Regions from separate parts of the Serratia sp. D1N4 genome, predicted to be linked through region 1. Evidence: predicted binding sites of a transcription regulator. Region 1 holds the regulator's gene; each other region holds the start of a gene.
What was found. Region 1 encodes LexA, which represses DNA repair genes until DNA is damaged. Its sites were predicted from a motif close to TNCTGTATGTACATACAGNA; they were not measured.
Positions count from the first base shown of each region.

Region 1 (4,434 bases):
CGATAGACTCGCGCCACTGTGGCACATGGTGATTGAGGTAAGAGGTCAATGACAGAGGTTCGCCAAAGTTGACGTAGCCCTGGCCGAGGTTGCGCAGTTTGCGCAGGCCGCGCAGCATCTGCAACAGGCTCTCTTTCTCTTTGGTCGCACCGCGCAGCTCTTTGGCGTAGGTCCCTACCTCCATCACATGCTCATAACCGATGTAAACCGGCACTAATGTGATTGGGCGAGTCCCGCCACGCAGCATCGCCTGGATGGTCATCGACAGGGTGCCGGTTTTCGGTTCCAGCAAGCGTCCGGTACGGGAACGGCCACCTTCCACAAAATATTCTACCGAATAGCCACGGGTGAACAGCTCACCAAGGTATTCACGGAACACGGTGGAATAGAGCTTGTTGCCCTTGAAGGTACGGCGGATAAAGAACGCACCCAAACGGCGGAAGATCGGCCCGGCTGGCCAGAAGTTCAGGTTGATGCCTGCGGCGATATGCGGCGGCACCAAGCCCTGATGATAAAGCACGTAAGACAGCAACAGGTAATCCATGTGGCTGCGGTGGCAGGGCACATAGACAATCTCGTGGCCGTCTTGCGCCAGTTGGCGCACGCGCTCGGCTTTAGTGACGTTGATGCCCTGATACAGCCGGTTCCAGGTCCAGCTCAGCACGCGATCGGAAAGGCGTACGGCTTCGTAAGAGAAGTCGGCGGCAATCTCTTCCATCAGCGCAATGGCATTCTGCTGGGCTTTTTCGTGAGTGATTTTTTTGCTGCGCGCTTCGTCTTCGACCGCTTTTTCAATCGCTTTAGATGCCAGCAACTTGTTGAACAGATCCTGACGGGCCGGCAGGCTTGGCCCAACGGCGGCCAAGCGCTGACGCGAGAAGTGCATGCGCGCGACACGCGCCAGTTTCTGCGCAATGGTTTTATCAGTACCGTGCTCGGTAGCCATGCGCCGCAGAGAAACGGTATTGGAGAAGCGGACAAAACTGTCACGCCCTAACCACAATATGGCGAAGAATTTCTGTACGCCGTTCAGCAGGCGCAGATGCGGTGTTCCGTGCCCTTCACGCCCCGGTGAGCGGCCGAACATCACGGATACCGGAAGCATCTGAATATCGAGATCCGGATTGCTGCGGTGCAGATCCAGATAGTCGTGGAACAGTTTTACCGATTCTTCTTTTGGCGTGTAATAGCGGAATACGCGCGGGCCTTCATGGATAAACACGTGGCTCGGCAGAACGGCGCCGTCGATCTCCAGCGAGTTAAGGGGGTCGGGCAGATCTAACGCCAAGCACTGGGTGCGCAAGGTGAGCAAATCTGCCTTGGAATTATAAGGTAAAACATACAGAATTGGCCGCGAGGGATCTAACCCTAACTCCGTGACCGGATCCGAAGGGATAACCTTACTTTTTACCAACATTTTCAGTGGTAAATTCAATAGTTTATAATATATTTTACGCCAACCTAACATAACAACATAAAGCCTCTTGTTAGCAATGCGCCGCAAGCATACCAGAAACCAGGTAGCAGATCTGTGGTGTTGGGAATTCCAAGGCCGTTAACGGCTCTGGAAACACATAGGTAAATTATGACTCACCTTAGAGAAAGGTGCTCTTACATGGCAAATAAAGCAACGGGCCTGACACGCATCATTAAGGCGGCAGGCTATTCATATAAAGGCTTAACCGCAGCCTGGCAGAACGAAGCCGCATTCCGTCAGGAATCGGTCGCGGTCATAGTGGCTATCATACTGGCGATTTGGCTGGATGTGGGTGCGATAGCGCGCATTTTATTGATTGGCTCGGTACTGCTGGTGATGATTGTCGAAATCCTCAACAGCGCGATCGAGGCCATCGTCGATCGTGTGGGGACGGATTACCATGAACTGTCTGGTCGGGCAAAAGACATGGGGTCGGCGGCGGTTTCGTTGACGATTATGCTGGCGCTGTTCGTCTGGGGTTCGGTGCTGTGGCAGCATTTCAGTTGACCTTGAAAAGGGGCGTAATGTTGCGAACTGCTTCGCTAATCCCTGATTTTTATTTATTCTTCGGTTCCCAATCCCGGCTTACCTGTATATACTCACAGCAAGACTGTATAAACAAACAGGGGGCGGAATGAAAGCATTAACTACCAGACAGCAAGAGGTCTACGACCTGATTCGCGATCATATTGCGCAAACGGGTATGCCACCAACACGTGCCGAGATCGCCATGCGTTTGGGATTCCGTTCGCCTAATGCCGCCGAAGAGCATTTGAAAGCGTTGGCCCGCAAAGGGGTGATCGAAATCATCTCCGGTGCTTCGCGCGGTATCCGTCTGCTGATGGAAGATGAAGAAGGGTTACCTCTGGTTGGCCGCGTTGCTGCCGGTGAACCTTTGCTGGCCGAGCAACACATTGAAGGGCACTACAAAGTCGATCCTTCTTTGTTCAAACCTAACGCTGATTTCCTGCTGCGTGTTAACGGTATGTCGATGCGTGATATCGGTATCCTCGACGGCGATCTGCTGGCGGTGCATAAAACTCAGGACGTGCGTAACGGCCAGGTAGTGGTAGCACGTATCGAAGATGAAGTGACGGTTAAACGCCTGAAAAAGCATGGCAACATGGTTGAGCTGCTGCCGGAAAACAGTGAGTTTCAGCCGATTGTGGTCGATCTGCGCGAGCAGAATTTCACTATCGAAGGCTTAGCCGTCGGTGTGATCCGCAACGGTGATTGGATCTAAGCGTTATACCCCTGATTGATATTTCAATTAATAAGAATTATATCGCCCCAACTCTGGGGCGATACCTTTTCTAAACTATCTTCACCGCACTGCCACGGGAACATTTCACTATGCGCCTGATTTCTGCTTTTACCAGCGACACCGATAAAGCGTTGTGGCGCCTGGCGTTGCCGATGATCTTTTCCAATATCACTGTTCCCTTGCTTGGCCTGGTGGATACCGCCGTTATCGGCCATCTCGATAGCCCGACTTATCTCGGTGGGGTTGCCGTGGGCTCAATGGCGACCAGCTTCCTGTTCATGTTGCTGCTGTTCCTGCGTATGAGCACCACCGGGCTGGCGGCGCAGGCGTTGGGCGCGCAGGATCCGCAACGGCTGGCTAGGGCTTTTATGCAACCGCTGCTGTTGGCGCTGGTGGCCGGGGTGGCGATTGTGCTGCTGCGAGCGCCGCTGATCGCACTGGCCTTGCAGATTGTCGGGGGCGATAAAGAAGTCTTGGCACAGGCGCGGTTGTTTCTGGAGATCCGCTGGTTGAGCGCGCCAGCGGCATTGGCCAACATGGTACTGCTCGGCTGGCTGTTGGGTGTGCAGTACGTGCGGGCACCGGTGATCTTGCTGATCGTCGGTAACCTGCTGAATATTGTGCTGGATATCTGGCTGGTGATGGGCTTGGGCTGGAATGTGCAGGGGGCCGCAGCCGCAACGGCGATTGCCGAGTATGCCACGCTGTTGCTGGGTCTGTGGCTGTCGTGGCGGGTGCTGCGGATGCGCGGGATTACTCTGGCGATGCTGCACAACGCCTGGCGCGGTAATCTGCGCCGTTTGCTGGCGCTTAACCGTGACATCATGCTGCGCTCGTTATTGCTGCAACTGTGCTTTGCCTCGCTGACTATTCTGGGGGCGCGCATGGGGGGTGAAATCGTGGCGGTGAACGCGGTGCTGATGAATCTGCTGACGTTCACTGCTTACGCTTTAGATGGTTTTGCCTATGCGGTTGAGGCACATTCTGGCCACGCCTACGGAGCGCGGGACGATCGCCAACTGCATAAAGTATGGCGTGCGGCTTGCAGGCAGGCGTGCCTGGTGGCGTTCGGTTTTGCCATGATTTATGTGCTTGCCGGGCAGCACATCGTGGCAGCGTTAACCTCGCTGCCCGAATTACGAGCTTTGGCGAACCATTACCTGCCTTGGCAGGTGGTGCTGCCTTTGGTGGGTGTCTGGTGTTATCTGCTGGACGGCATGTTTATCGGTGCGACTCGCGGGGCAGAAATGCGCAATAGCATGGCGGTGGCCGCTGTCGGTTATGGATTGACTTTATTTACGCTGCCGTTGTTGGGCAACCACGGTTTATGGTTAGCTCTGATGGTGTTTCTGGCCTTGCGGGGGTTGGCACTGGGTTGGATTTGGCACCGCCATCAAGTGCGCGGCACCTGGTTTCCGGCTAATCATAACGTCTGAAAACAGATGAGCGCGGCGCTACGTTGCGGCATTGCTACCGCACCGCTTATTTCTTCTTGATCACAATACTGTGGTCATGATCGCAATCCTGTTTGTTTTCGCATGCTTCAACCTCAACGCAGGCAGAACACAGACCGTGGGCTTCAACCACGCTGTGGCGCAGCGCAAATCCTGATTCTGTTGCCAATTTCTGCAACATTTCTTCCACGCCTTCCGTCGTGCGCTCGGTTACCTGCCCGCAGCGATCGCAGATAAAC
Region 1 is NZ_CM137274.1:4,830,914-4,835,347, reverse strand. It holds gene plsB (glycerol-3-phosphate 1-O-acyltransferase PlsB) at 1-1,468, opposite strand, end outside; gene ACX1CU_RS21665 (diacylglycerol kinase) at 1,616-1,984, shown strand; gene lexA (transcriptional repressor LexA) at 2,112-2,720, shown strand; gene dinF (MATE family efflux transporter DinF) at 2,831-4,177, shown strand; gene zur (zinc uptake transcriptional repressor Zur) at 4,224-4,434, opposite strand, start outside.

Region 2 (4,434 bases), 2.0 Mb from region 1:
CAGACCCACCGGCAAAAATGATAAAGTGGGAAAAACGTGATCTTTTACCGGCGCAGTAGGAGCTAATCATTAAATGACTTATTCGCAACGCATAGAAACCGCTATTTTTGACATGGATGGTTTATTGATCGATTCAGAACCCCTGTGGTTACAAGCGGAATTGGATATCTTCGGCTCGCTGGGGCTGGATCTGTCCGATCGTCACAAACTGCCAGATACGCTGGGCCTGCGTATCGATCTGGTGGTGAAAATGTGGTACCAGTCGATGCCGTGGCAAGGTGTGTCGCAAGAAGAAGTCGCCGGGCGCATTATCGAACGGGCCATAGAACTGGTGCGAGAACAACGCCCACTGCTGCCTGGCGTGCAACAAGCGCTAGAACTGTGCTGCAGCCTGGATTTGAATATCGGCCTGGCCTCCGCTTCACCGCTGCGCATGCAGCAACAGGTTTTGAAGATGTTCGATCTGGAAAGCTATTTTGATCAGCTGGTTTCTGCCGAGTATCTGCCCTACAGCAAGCCGCACCCAGAGGTTTATCTGATTGCCGCAGAGCGCTTAGGCAGCGAACCGTCGCACTGTATTACGCTGGAAGACTCCTTCAACGGCATGATTGCCACCAAAGCGGCACGTATGCGCTCCATTGTCATTCCAGCACAAGAGTATCGTCAGGATCCTCGCTGGGCTCTGGCGGATTATAAACTACACAGCCTTGAGCAGTTGACTGCCGAGCACCTGGCATAAAACCCTGTCGGCATCGGCCCCTGCTGATGCCGTTTATTTCCCCTCACGTTACATCGCCCGCGCTTTTTTACTGCAAAACCCCGACTGCGTCATAAAATAAATAAAACGGCATTTCATTTTTATTGAATTCGTATGTCAGGCGTTCTATGCTGGCAGCATAAAGAAAACGCCGGGCAGCCGATGACCGCTGTTACTGCCACACAGCGCCAGTTGGCGGCCCGGTGCTTTCTTCCTCAATGGTGAACTTCAAAGAAGAGAGACATTGCAATGGACGTTCGTCAAAGCATTCACAGTGACCACGCTAAACAGCTCGATACCGCTGGATTACGCCGCGAATTCCTGATTGAGAATATCTTCGAAACCGACAACTACACGATGACCTACAGCCATATTGACCGCATCATTATCGGTGGGGTTAAACCGGTGAATACTACGGTCAGCATCGGCGACGAAGTGGGTAAGCAACTGGGCGTGAGCTATTTCCTTGAGCGCCGTGAATTAGGCATGATTAATATCGGCGGGCCGGGTGTTGTGATGGTGGATGGTCATACCTACGAAATTGGCCATGAAGAAGCGTTGTACGTGGGCAAAGGTGCGCAGCGCGTTGAATTCAGCAGCGTGGATGCCCAGCAACCTGCCAAGTTCTATTACAACAGCGCCCCTGCACATACTCATTACCCCAATAAAAAAATCACCTTGGCAGAAGCTTCACCACAAACGCTGGGTGATGATGCCACCAGCAACCGCCGTACCATCAACAAATTCATCGTTCCGGACGTCTTACCCACCTGCCAGCTCACCATGGGCCTGACCAAACTGGCAGAAGGCAATCTCTGGAACACCATGCCCTGCCATACCCATGATCGCCGCATGGAAGTGTATTTCTATTTCGACATGGACGACGACACCGCAGTGTTCCACATGATGGGGCAACCGCAGGAAACACGTCATCTGCTGGTACAGAATGAACAGGCGGTGATCTCACCAAGCTGGTCCATTCATTCTGGTGTAGGCACCAAACGTTATACCTTTATCTGGGGTATGGTTGGCGAAAATCAGGTCTTTGGTGACATGGACCATCTCGCTACCTGCGATCTGCGTTAAATCCCTTCAGCCAGCATCTGCACGGTGCACCCGCGCCGTGCAGCACGAGAATACAGTCATGATTTTGAATTCCTTTGATTTAACAGGCAAAGTGGCGCTCATCACCGGCTGCAATACCGGTTTGGGCCAAGGTATAGCGGTTGGGCTGGCACAGGCCGGTTGCGACATTATCGGCGTCAACCGCAGCGATCCGCATGAAACGATGGCTAAAGTGACTCAGCTTGGGCGCCGCTTCCTGAATTTGAACGCCGATCTCGGCAAGATTGACGCCATTCCTTCATTGCTAGAAGAAACTATCCGCGAATTCGGCAGGGTAGATATTCTGGTCAATAACGCTGGTATTATCCGGCGTGAAGACGCGCTCAGCTTCAATGAAAAAGATTGGGACGATGTGATGGACGTTAACATCAAAACCCTGTTCTTTATGGCGCAGGCCGTGGCGAAACAGTTTGTCAGCCAAGGGAGCGGGGGCAAAATCATTAATATTGCCTCGATGCTCTCTTTTCAGGGCGGTATCCGCGTTCCTTCCTATACCGCCTCAAAAAGCGCCGTGTTGGGCATTACCCGCCTGCTGGCGAACGAATGGGCGCAATATGGTATCAACGTGAACGCCATTGCCCCTGGCTACATGGCCACCAACAACACCCAGCAACTGCGCACTAATGAAGAACGCAATCAGCAAATTCTGGAGCGCATTCCCGCCGGACGTTGGGGAACACCGGAAGACATTATGGGGCCGATCGTCTTTCTGGCCTCCGCTGCTTCCGACTATGTGAATGGTTATACCCTTGCGGTTGATGGCGGTTGGCTGGCACGCTAAGCGCCTGCATCAAAACACTTTTCCGGGCTCTGCATGCAGAGCCTTTTTATTGGCTCAACCCATTGTAATACGCCGTAAAATAAACAATTAGTTACGTGGTAACATCTTCCGCAACTGTAAAAAAAACCATATACTGGATAAATTAACAGTTTAGTAACCGGAATAACCATAGCATGACCGCGGAAGGACATCTTATTTTCTCTGTTGCCTGTGCGATCTTCGCCAAAAAGGCAGAGGTCACGCCTGAACTGGCCAACGGTGACTGGTGGCACATTATTCCTGCCGCCTTGCTAACATCGTTATTACCGGACATCGACCATCCTAAATCAGTGCTAGGCCAGCGCCTGCGCTGGATCGCGATTCCCATATCACGCGCTTTCGGCCACCGCGGCTTCACTCACAGCCTGCTGGCAATCGTCGGTGGCATGATGTTATTCCGCTTAGATGTGCCACACAGTTGGCCAATTCCTATTGATGTGCTGCACGCCATGATCATTGGTTACTTCAGCCATTTACTGGCCGATATGCTGACCCCGGCCGGAGTACCGCTGCTTTGGCCCTGCCGCTGGCGCTTCGGCCTGCCGCTGCTGAATTCGCAGAAAGGCAACCAACTGGAACGTGTCTTGTGTTTGTGCCTGGTCGCTTTTGCTCTCTATTGGCAAGGGGGATACACCTTTCCCGTGCAGTCATATTTTGAGCAAATAAAAAATATTCGATTGTGATCACAAAAAATCGATGATTTCCTCCTCTTTAGGTCTATAAATTAAACAAATTCGAGCTGAAAGTTATATTCAATTCCATTTGGATATAAGTGAGCTTTCCAGCAAACTGTTACGATATTTACATCGCTACACCTCTGCTGGGTAGCACTTTTAGACTATAAAAAAGATGATGGAGACATGGGATGAATCTACCGCTCGTATTAAACGTGCTGGTTTTTGTCGCCCTCCTTTTGCTGTTGGCGCAAACCCGCCATAAGCAATGGAGTCTGGCGAAGAAAGTTTTGGTCGGTCTGGTGATCGGCGTGCTGTTCGGTTTAGCATTGCAATGGGTTTACGGTTCAGACAACCCGGTGCTGAAAGAATCCATCACCTGGTTCAACATTGTCGGTAACGGCTACGTGCAACTGCTGCAGATGATCGTGATGCCACTGGTATTCGCTTCGATCCTGAGTGCGGTAGCCAAACTGCATAACGCCGCTTCTTTGGGCAAAATCAGCGTCCTGACTATTGGTACCCTGCTGTTCACCACGCTGATCGCGGCGCTGGTGGGGGTATTGGTGACCAACCTGTTCGGCCTGACTGCCGAAGGCTTAGTGCAAGGCACGCAGGAAAGCGCACGTCTTTTAGCGATTGAGAGCAACTATGTGGGTAAAGTGGCCGATCTGACCGTGCCGCAGTTGGTATTGTCATTTATACCGAAAAACCCCTTTGCCGATCTGACCGGTGCCAATCCAACTTCTATTATCAGCGTCGTGATCTTTGCTGCCTTCCTGGGCGTTGCATCGTTGCAACTGCTGAAAGACGATAAAGAAAAAGGCCAACGCGTATTGGCAGCGATCGACACTCTGCAAGCCTGGGTGATGAAACTGGTGCGCCTGGTGATGAAGCTCACGCCATACGGTGTGCTGGCGCTGATGACCAAAGTGGTTGCCGGTTCCAACATCCAAGACATCATCAAGCTGGGTAGCTTCGTGGTAGCCTCTTACCTCGGCCTGGCGATTATGTTCGCGGTTCATGCCCTGTTGCTGACCTTTACCGGGGTTAACCCG
Region 2 is NZ_CM137274.1:2,875,404-2,879,837, forward strand. It holds gene hxpB (hexitol phosphatase HxpB) at 74-739, shown strand; gene kduI (5-dehydro-4-deoxy-D-glucuronate isomerase) at 1,007-1,843, shown strand; gene kduD (2-dehydro-3-deoxy-D-gluconate 5-dehydrogenase KduD) at 1,902-2,663, shown strand; gene ACX1CU_RS12640 (metal-dependent hydrolase) at 2,837-3,385, shown strand; gene ACX1CU_RS12645 (L-cystine transporter) at 3,568-4,434, shown strand, end outside.
Region 2: the regulator LexA is predicted to act here: its motif matches at 2,795-2,814, upstream of ACX1CU_RS12640 (metal-dependent hydrolase).

Region 3 (4,434 bases), 1.6 Mb from region 1:
ATCAGGTGGGTAACATTCTGTTGCGCAAGCCAGCCACCAAAGGCATGGAAAACCGTAAACCGGTTGCGATGCAGGCGCACCTCGATATGGTGCCGCAGAAAAATAACGATACCGTTCACGACTTCGCCAAAGATCCGATCCAAGCTTACGTTGATGGCGACTGGGTGAAAGCCCGTGGTACCACGCTGGGTGCGGATAACGGCATCGGCATGGCCTCTGCGTTAGCCGTACTGGCTGATGACAGTGTTGAGCACGGCCCGCTGGAAGTGCTGCTGACCATGACCGAAGAAGCCGGTATGGATGGCGCTTTTGGCTTGCAGCCCAACTGGCTACAGGCTGATATCCTGATCAACACCGACTCCGAAACGGAAGGCGAAATCTACATGGGTTGCGCTGGTGGTATTGATTTCATTACCACGTTGCCATTACTGCGTGAAACGGTTCCAGCCGGTTATCAGACCTTGAAGCTGACCATCAAGGGCTTGAAGGGTGGCCACTCAGGCGCGGAAATCCATCATGGCTTAGGCAACGCCAACAAGCTGCTGGCACGCTTCCTGTTTGCTCACGCGCAAGAACTGGATCTGCGCCTGCTGGATCTGAACGGCGGTACTCTGCGCAACGCGATCCCGCGCGAAGCTTCTGCGGTGGTTGCGGTACCGGCAGAGAAGACCGATGCGCTGAAAGCCCTGAGCCAGCACTACTTGGCGATTCTGAAAAACGAACTGGCGGCGAAAGAAAAAAATATCACCGTGCTGCTGGATCCTGTTACCAGCTCATCGCAGGCTATGACCGCCAGCAGCCAGGCGCGTTTCATCGCCCTGCTGAACGGCACGCCTAACGGTGTGATCCGCATGAGCGACGAAGTGAAAGGCGTAGTAGAAACCTCACTGAACGTTGGCGTCGTTACCACCAGCGAAAAAGAAGCTGAGATCGTGTGCCTGATCCGCTCCCTGATCGATAGCGGTAAAGATTATGTCGTGGGGATGCTGAGCGCACTAGGCCAACTGGCTAACGCCCAGACTGAAGCCAAGGGCGCTTACCCTGGCTGGCAGCCGGATGCCAATTCACCGGTAATGCAGTTGGTGCGTGAAACCTACCAGAAACTGTTTAACAGCACGCCAAACATTATGGTGATCCACGCCGGGTTGGAATGTGGCTTGTTCAAAAAGCCTTACCCGCATATGGATATGGTGTCGATTGGGCCAACCATCACCGGGCCACACTCGCCGGACGAGCAGGTGCATATTGCCAGCGTTGGGCAATACTGGACGCTGTTGACCGAACTGCTGAAAGCGATTCCTGAACGCGAATAAGAGTCATGCTGCAAGGGTGCAATATTGTGCCCTTGCAGGTTAATGCATCAACCCCCCCGTTATTACCACGCCAGCACCAGTTGCCGCTCAAGCTGCGGATCCAGCAACGTCACATGCAGGCCCACCAAGCGCACGCCGCGCCCTTCCCGCCGCTCTTGCCACACTCTGCGAGCTACGTTGATCAAATCCTCTTGATTCAGTACCGGCCAGATATGCTCCTGCGTGGTCTGCTGAAAGTCCTGAAACTTCAGTTTCACCCCTTGCCGGGCGATGTGCAGATCCGGTTTAACCTTACGCAAACGCATCTCCAACTCGGGATAGAGTTTGTCGACAATCAGCGTCTCGCAATCTTCCCAACGATGAATATCTTCCGCCAGCGTGCGCTCAACGCCAACCGACTTACGTAGGCGATCGGGGGAAACCTCGCGCTCATCAACACCCTGGCTGCGTTCCCACAGCACACGGCCAAACTTGCCAAAGCTTTTGAGCAGGGCCGCCAGATCGTATTGCTGAACATCGGCGCAGGTGAACAAGCCCAGCTCTTCCAGCCGCTTGGCGGTCACTTTACCCACGCCTGGGATCTTGCCCAGCGGCAACTGCTGCAAAAATGCGGGTACCTGCGCAGGCGTAATCACGTATTGCCCGTTAGGTTTATTCAATTCCGAGGCGATTTTGGCGAGAAATTTGATCGGCGCGATCCCGGCCGAGGCGGTGAGATGCAATTCGTCTGAGATCGCCTGGCGGATCTCTTGGGCGATCAGCGTTGCTGAGCCGCTGCACTGCGCGCTGTCGCTCACATCCAGATAAGCTTCGTCCAGCGATAGCGGTTCAATCAGTGAAGTGTAACGGGCAAAAATAGCGCGGATCTGCTGCGAGGCTTCTTTATAGGCCGCCATCCGCCCCGGTAGCAGCTTCAGATGCGGGCAAAGCTTGAATGCCATGGCGGTAGACATGGCGCTGTGCACACCATAACGGCGCGCAGGATAGTTGGCGGTGCTGATCACCCCACGCCGATCCGCACTGCCGCCAATCGCCAATGGAATATCGCGCAGGCTAGGATCGTCACGCATTTCCACCGCCGCGAAGAAGCAATCCATATCGACATGAATGATTTTACGCATCTCACCTCCCACAACACTGTTTAAATATACAGTTAATTGTGGAAAAACTCAAACATGGAGATGATCAGAGTGGCGAAAAAAGGGTTCTGTAAACAAAACCCGGGGGTTGATGACAAAGTCGCTTTCTAGCCCGAGATACCTATGTCTAGCGCACCGAGGGGCACTCCGACGGCTTACGCCGTTACGACCCCTTCGGCACGCTCCCCCTAATAACCGGTTTTGTCTGCCGTCTGAGGGTTCTGTAGACAGAACCCCTTGATATTCGCGGTTATAAAATACGGTGCTTTTCCAGTTGCTCACGCCGCCGTGCTTCTTTCGCCAAACGCTTCTTGCGTGCATCGCAGGGTTCTGGGCAATCGCAGACCTTTTCCATTCCCAACGCGGTGATCCCCCCGCAACTGCCTTGCAGGGTTTTACGCCGGAACAGATAGCCAAGCGACATACCGATAACCACCAGCAGAAACAGCACAAAAGATGCAACGAATACCGTCAGCATAACCGCCTCACTCGCTTTTCTTCAGATAGGGTTTAAACGCCTCGGAATAACGCTCTTCAAAGCCGTTGGTGGTTTTCACGATCATAAATACCGGAATCCCCATCAGATTGGCCAACGCCATGCCCCGCTCCGGCCCCAATACGTTCAGACCGGTGGAAAGGCCGTCAGCGGTCATACACTGCGGGCTGATCACGGTAACCGACACCAGATGGTGATTGATCGGCTTACCGGTGTTCGGATCGATAGTATGAGAATAGCGCACGCCATCCTGCTCGAAGTAGTTACGGTAATCGCCAGAGGTAGCGACGGACATTTCACCCGGTTCAATCACCAGATGCGCCTGTTGTTCCACACCGGCGGTTGGGCGTTCAATGGCAATACGCCACGGTTTTTTCTCGCCGTTGTAGCCGCGGGTACGCACTTCGCCACCGATATCAACCATGTAGTTTTTGACCTGCTGTGATTGCAGGTATTGCGCGATCACATCAACACCATAACCTTTGGCGATAGAAGAGAGATCGACATACAGTTGAGGAATGCTCTTCACCAGTGCGTTACCTTCGACCGACAGCTTGTCGATACCGGTCCAGCTACGGCGCAGCGCCAACTCGGCGGCGCTCGGCACTTTATTCGGGCGGCCTTCAGGGCCAAAGCCCCACAGATTCACCAGCGGCCCAACGGTGACATCAAGCGCACCGTCGGTCACCCGGTTGATACGCAACGCTTCCAGCACGACTTCCGTGGTTGCAGCGGAAACCGGGAACGGTTGGTTCACTTCGCGGCTGGCGTTAAACCGGCTCAGTTCAGAATCAGGCCGATAGGTCGACATCTGATCGTTAACCTGTTCCAGCCGTTTATCGATCTCGGCGCGCAACGTCTCAACGGCGGGCGTCTCTTCCCCAGGAACAAAACGGATCGAGTAATAGGTTCCCATCGTCTTGCCGTCGAGGTTTTCCTGCTTCGGCTCACACCCTGCCAATAGCAAAGTGGCGCAAAGCGCCACTATTGTCATGCAAAACTTCATTCAACCGCCTGTTTAACCACCAAAATCATCAAGCATGATGTTATCGTCTTCAACACCCAGATCCTTCAGCATTTTGATCACTGCCGCGTTCATCATTGGCGGGCCACACATGTAAAATTCACAATCTTCCGGTGCCGGATGGTTCCTCAGATAATTTTCCAGCAGAACGTTGTGAATAAAACCGGTGTATCCAGTCCAATTATCTTCTGGCTGCGGATCGGAAAGCGCCACGTGCCAGGTAAAGTTTTCATTCTCTTCCTGCAGATGATTAAAGTCATCTTCGTAGAACATTTCACGCAGAGAACGGGCACCGTACCAGAAGGTGATTTTGCGCTTGGATTTAAGGCGTTTCAACTGATCGAAAATGTGTGAACGCATCGGTGCCATACCGGCCCCGCCGCCGATAAACACCATTTCGGCCTGGGTCTCTTTGGCAAAAAACTCGCCGAACGGCCCAGAGATCGTTACCTTATCGCCCGC
Region 3 is NZ_CM137274.1:1,091,261-1,095,694, reverse strand. It holds gene pepD (beta-Ala-His dipeptidase) at 1-1,313, shown strand, start outside; gene dinB (DNA polymerase IV) at 1,376-2,434, opposite strand; gene nqrM ((Na+)-NQR maturation NqrM) at 2,703-2,930, opposite strand; gene ACX1CU_RS04675 (FAD:protein FMN transferase) at 2,938-3,954, opposite strand; gene nqrF (NADH:ubiquinone reductase (Na(+)-transporting) subunit F) at 3,967-4,434, opposite strand, start outside.
Region 3: the regulator LexA is predicted to act here: its motif matches at 2,449-2,468, upstream of dinB (DNA polymerase IV).